DNA from 2 places in the Chryseobacterium sp. 2P genome. Region 2 is predicted to be linked to the other one. Evidence: riboswitches for the same ligand, from Rfam matches in the RefSeq annotation. Region 2 holds a riboswitch; the other holds the start of a gene.
What was found. A riboswitch is a leader RNA that binds a small molecule or an ion and turns the genes downstream of it on or off. The one in region 2 is predicted to bind cobalamin.

Region 1 (3,127 bases), 2.0 Mb from region 2:
CATGATTTCCACTGATTACTTCCAAGGGATTATTTACTCCGTAAAAAAGAGAATACAGTTTTCTTTTTCCTTTGATTTCTGCAGGATAATTGTAATTTGGCGTCATACATAATATTTAAATAAATGTAATACTAATCTGTGAATTAAAATAGGTTTACAGTCAAAAGTCTTATTTTTGTACAGCTTTTTTATCATCAATCCCGTAAAATGGATGATGAAATTTTAAACAAAATAAATATGAAGATACAAAAGGAAATCGATTTTATTCTGGCTGTTGATGCCCTGAAAAATGTACAGCGAAGAAATTATAATGCAGATGATTCCAGAAGGGAAAATACGGCAGAACATTCGTGGCAGATTATTATTCTGGCGCAGATTCTGTTTCCTTATGCGAAAAACAGAGCGGATATTGATCTTTTGAGAGTGATCAGAATGCTGTCAATTCACGATTTGGTTGAAATTGAAGCAGGGGACACCTTTATATTTGATGAAGCTGCCATGGTCGGGAAATTTGAAAGAGAGAAAGTTTCGGCTCAGAAGATCTTCGGAATTTTGGATGAACCGCTGCGCTCTGAATTTTTTAACCTTTGGCTGGAATTTGAAGAAGAGCAGACTCCCGATGCTGTTTTTGCCTGTGCAATTGACCGTATTATGCCTTTTATCTTAAATTCCCACACTTCAGGAAAGAGCTGGACAGAAGCCGGCGTCACGGAAAAACAAATCAGAAATATGCTGGAAAATGCCATTGTAAGGGCTTCCGATGAACTGGGAGAAGCTTTTCAGATGTTGTTAATTAAAAATCTTGAGACCGAAAAGGTATTGAAATAAAGGTTTCGGCGGGCAAAGCCCGCCGAAACCGCTTTAAAGAACATTTTGAAAATATTGGGTTCCGGCGACCGAAGGTCGCCGGAACCCTTTTTATAATATTTGAATTGGCTTCTTAAATTCATCAATCGCTACAAAAGTAAAATCTCCTACGATCGCTCTTTCCCTTTCATAAGAATACATCTGTTCCGTAAAAATTTCTACATTTACTTTCATGCTTGTTTTTCCTACATGAACAACTTTTCCGATTAACTCCACAATCGTTCCTGCGGGGATCGATCTTTTAAAATCAATTTTATCGCTGCTTACGGTTACCACGCGTTTTCTTGCAAATCTTGTTGCTGCAATAAAAGCCACTTCATCCATTAGCTGCATCGCCGTACCTCCGAAAAGAGTATCGTAATGATTGGTTGTGTTCGGGAAAACCGCTTTAAAAATTCGGGTTTCGGATGCTTCAATTCTTTCTTCTGTAGTCATATATCATTATTATTAAAGCGAAATGAAAATATCGGAACAACAGAAAAAGCAGAGACAGAAATCTCTGAGTATCCATTAGATCAATAAACTTCAAATCGCGAAAGTTTTTTGTTGTTAAGAAAAAGGCAGGTCTCCTGACTTGTAACCTCTTTATTTCCTTCCCATGACCTTGCACAGTGGATTTTTAATAAAGAATTCCGTTACTTACAGTTGCGCGACAGTTCGTGATTTTCACACGATTCCCTTTTAATCTGCAGTTAAGCAAAACCAGTTTCCTGAAAAGTGATAAGCTTATAAAATCTAAAGTCACACTTTTCGATGACAAAAATAATGATTATTGACGAATTATTCAGGAGTTTTATAAATGATCTGGCTTTCAGCTTTTCCCTGCTTGATTGTCCATATCGTTGTATAGCGGTTTTCGCCTGAACCGTTAATCATATAAAGAAAAATATGATCGTTATCGATGGCGGTTACGCCCACGTTTTCAAAATCCATGGCAGGCTGAAACATATTTTTAATGGCATCTCTTACAAAAACAGAACCTCTTCCGGGCTGCTGAACGCGTACAGATTTTATTTCCATTAAACCTTCCGGCAATTCTTTTCCTACGCCCCAGGCTTTTACCTTGTCTATTTTAACGATGTTTCCGTTAGAATCTTTTTCCTGCTTTTTGATTTGTGCATAAGAAGGATAAACATCAATGATAACTTTTGTTCTCTGGTTTCCGGGAATTTTAGGATTGGTATCATCTGTAAAGATCAGAGACTTTCCGTTTTTCGATTTAGAAGGCGTAAATTTTGGTAAATTATCAACGAAAACAATACGGTTTTTATTCACCATCCCTTCCTTGGTGATGCTGTCGTATCGTACGAAAGGTTTTTCGGTGTCTTCTTTTTCAGGATATTTTATCCAGATCCATTCTGTTTCTCCCGGCGCAGGCTTTTCGTAAATAAAAACATCTCCGGTTTTCATACGGATCTTGTCAATTATTTTTCGGTAATCGTCTTTATGGACACGCACCATGGCATAACCTTCCTCAGCTTTTACCACGCCGAAAGGCACTTTATTCTGTCCCTTCGCAAAAGCAAAAGAAAAAATACTGAACACTGAAAGATAAAAAGCTTTTTTTCCGGAAACCATTATGAAAATTTTTTTGAAAGTTCAAATATATAAATTAAATATTCTTCGGAAGATAATTATACTGCTGCAATTCTTTAAAATCTTTAATTTGCTTCAGATACGTATCAGAAAGCAGATAAATTTCATCTGAAATATCCAAAACCTCCTGATAACGGTGATCTGAAATAATAAATCCCTTCTGCTGAGACTGTTCTTTGATCATTTTTTGAATTTCAGAAATCATTTTCGGTGATAAAGCGTTAAAAGGTTCATCCAGAAGAACAAATTTCGAATCGGAATAGATCATTAAAATAACCTCAACAATTTTTTTCTCGCCGCCTGAAAGGTTTCGTGGAGTTGTATTCAAAAAAGGTTTTAGCAGATCTGATTTAAAAAGCTGATCCGCGTTTTCTTTAGTACAGAAAAGGGAGATCAGGTTTTTTATTTTAATACCTTTCGGAAGAAATGAGTATTGAGGTAAATAAGCAATTCTTCCTTTCCTGTCCATCTGATTTTGCAAAACTTTATCATCCACTCTGATGAACTGAGAATCTCCCTTCTCGATCCCGAAAATAATTTTTAAAAGAGTAGATTTTCCCGTACCGTTTCTTCCCAACAGACCGATTACCTTTCCCGTTTCACAACTGATGTAGATATCTCTTAGGATTTTCTTTTCATTAAAAGATTTTGTGAGGCTGTCAAT
Region 2 (3,127 bases):
AGAATAGAGTAAAGGCGATTCTATATTTTCAATAAAATCCTTCTTGATTCCGGTTTCCAGTCTCAGTTTCTGGGTAGGGAAATATCTCAACAATCCTGCAACAGAATAAATATTTCTTTTTACATCCTCAATTCCGGATTGATAGCCTTCTCCTTTATTGATCTGAAACTCCCCGATAAGATTGACATTCAGTTTAGGCGTGATGAAATAATTGAAATCATCTTTAAAAATCAGATTTTTTCCCGTTCCGCCACTGGTTTTAGGAGCCTCAAAAACCCCGAAATACTGGAAGTTTTCTTCCGTGTAAGCCGCTTTCAGGCTGTTTGAAATCGATTTCGAATTCATATCGTGGGTAAGAAGACTGCGAAAAGTCTGCGCTGCATACTTCGTCCGGTTACCGTTTTCCGTGAAAATAGGATAATTCTGTTCCGCGTCGTACAACTGACTTTGCCAAGAAATTTTCTGATTTCGGGCAATTTTATAGCTAAAACCTATATTCGCTGTACCGTTAAAATATTTACCGTTTCGGTTGATATACTGCTTTTCAGGAACCTCATAATTATTTTGACTGATGAAATAATTTCCGGATGCCTTAAAACTGAAATCCGCATTGCTGAAAGAAGTTTTAAAATAATTCTGGAACGTCTCATAAGAAGCCACTTCACTATGTAAAGTTGCATGAAAACCCTCATTAAATTTCAGCTCATTGTTAAGGTGAATACTTCCTCCTATCGCACCGCTTCCGTAAACCACACTTCCGCCGCCGGCTTTCACTTCTATCGCATCATAACCGAAAATCGCGATATTATTAACATCTCCCTGCCCCAAAAAAACAGAATTAATATTAATCCCATTCCACACAAAAGCAGTCTGCTGCGCCGTTGTTCCCCTGAAAGAAGGCGAAGAAACCGCACCGCGGCCATTTTCCTTAATATAAACAGCCGACTGAAAACGTAACGTTTCAGATAGATTAGCGGAATTTTTTTCGATGTCTTTGGGAGTAATTGTAGTAACCGGATGAAAAAGTTTCACCTTATTCATCTGATTGTCAAAAACATAAACGGTGTCAATAGCTTTCTCCTGCGCGTAAAGAAAACAACCGTATGATGCAAAAAGCAGTACTAAAGATCTTTTTAATGCCATTCCTATTTTACTTTTCCTCCGAAAGCAATGTTTTTAAGATTACATTTTGGCAGGTCTCCTGACTTTCGCTTTCTACACCTTCCCGTTTTCACAGTGGTTTATCGTAGAAATCTTATATGCGATTTACAGTTGCGGGGACAGTTTGGGATTTTCGCCCAATTCCCTTTTCATTCCAAATTAATGGAAACCAAAATTTTTGCAAAGATAACTTTTTTAATTTATTGACAAAAAAAATACCCATTAAGTATCTTTTTAATAAAACAATGATTTGTTGCATTACATACGAAAAACAATTTCAGGAGCTTTTTCCAGCTTTCGCTACTCGCTTTTTTTGGATTCGGCGGCGGCAAAAGCCGCCGCCGAATCCAAAAAAGAGCTCAGACATGCCGCTCAATCTGGGCTAGGAAAATAAAACCGCAGAAAATAAACATTTTTATAAAATTCAGATTCTATTGAAAAATAAATAATCATTTTCAGCCAGAATTATTTAAAATGTATTAAAAACCTACTTTAAGTTTCTTTAAATTCATTTTAAATTTAGCCGCAAAAAAGACAAAAGACTTTATTGAATTGATTTAAAGTATTTCAAAAGTCTGCAAAGAGAAAAAAAAATAATTTTTAAACTTATGTGCTCTTTTTTTTCCATTTAAGGATTAAACTTAAAAAACTAAAGTGTTTAAATCTTTTGCATATTTTGTAGTAAAAGTTTAAGCAAGTTATTTAATTACTTTAAAATAAACATCACTAAAGAAGAAAATCATAGATTTTTAAAGACTAATGTGTTCTTCTATTTTAAATACGCATCATTCAAAATCTCATGTGACTTATGTGATGAAAGAAAGTCCCTTCTTAAAAAACTTTCCCTTAAATCATTAAAATACAAATGAAAAATTCAGACAGAATTTAAGAGTTTGTTTAAATTTTTTTAAAATAAAAATACTCTTATTGAAAAAAACTAAGGCGCAAGGTTTGATAAAATTTCTATTCTTTTAAGACGCAAGGAGAAAATTAAAGATTTTCCTTTATAATGCTGATAAAATTTTATCGCAGATAAAATCCTTGTGCTTTAAAGCATACTATCTTAAACAACTTTGTGCCTTTGCGAAAATCCAACCTGAATTCTTATTTACTATTATTTAAACATTTTAACTATAAAAAAGTACCGTCAAAATAAAACGGCAGAAGATCTTTAATAGAATGTACCTTCACCACCTCATCATTCAGATTAGAAAAATAAAGCTCAATATTTTCATTCTGCTTCGTTTCATATTCAATAATACTCTGTCTGCACGATCCGCATGGAGGAATCGGTGGATTTTTCTCAGAAAACTCCTTTGGTCCGCCTACAATAAAGATTTTCTTTATTTTTTCAGACGGAAAATTTGCCCCGATCCAGAAAAGAGCAGTCCTTTCCGCGCAAAGTCCGGAAGGATATGCCGCATTCTCCTGATTGTTTCCGGTATAAATTTCTCCGTTTTCCAGAAGCACAGAACAGCCAACCAAAAAGTTAGAATAGGGAGCATAAGCGTTCTCGCGCGCTTCTTTTGCTTTTGCAAATAATTTTTTTTCTATATCGTTCAGTTCAGCGTTATTGTTGAAATATTCGTAACTGATATGAGTTTCTTTTTTCATATATTGTGGGTTTAAAAAAAGGGGGATAAATTTACTTTTTTTTCATGAGGTGGGCAACACCATCACATTCTTTAAAAATTTTAAAAATCAGATCAAAAATGTTATACACTCCAATCAGATTCAGAAATGTTGAATTGAAAAACCGTTGGGTAATGTCTCCAATGTGTATGTATTCTTCCGAAAACGGATTAGCCAACGATTTCCATTTTGTACATTACGGAAGCAGAGCGCAGGGCGGAACCGGACTAATCATCCTTGAAGCAACGGGAGTAGAACCCCGCGGAAGAATTACCAACCATTGCATGGGAATCTGGAACGACGAACAGGCAGAAAAACTAAAGAAAATTGTAGA

Region 1: it holds a riboswitch for cobalamin, as region 2 does, so the genes downstream of both, AC52CF_RS14470 (acyl-CoA thioesterase) here and AC52CF_RS05435 (TonB-dependent receptor plug domain-containing protein) in region 2, are expected to answer to the same signal.

What each region holds. Positions count from the first base shown of each region.
Region 1 is NZ_CM184194.1:3,192,011-3,195,137, reverse strand. Features, by position in the region: gene AC52CF_RS14480 (cytochrome P450) at 1-106, opposite strand, end outside; gene AC52CF_RS14475 (HD domain-containing protein) at 238-828, shown strand; gene AC52CF_RS14470 (acyl-CoA thioesterase) at 919-1,302, opposite strand; cobalamin riboswitch at 1,410-1,589, opposite strand; gene AC52CF_RS14465 (hypothetical protein) at 1,648-2,445, opposite strand; gene AC52CF_RS14460 (ATP-binding cassette domain-containing protein) at 2,480-3,127, opposite strand, start outside.
Region 2 is NZ_CM184194.1:1,193,675-1,196,801, forward strand. Features, by position in the region: gene AC52CF_RS05435 (TonB-dependent receptor plug domain-containing protein) at 1-1,143, opposite strand, end outside; cobalamin riboswitch at 1,175-1,350, opposite strand; gene cdd (cytidine deaminase) at 2,293-2,775, opposite strand; gene AC52CF_RS05445 (NADH:flavin oxidoreductase/NADH oxidase) at 2,874-3,127, shown strand, end outside.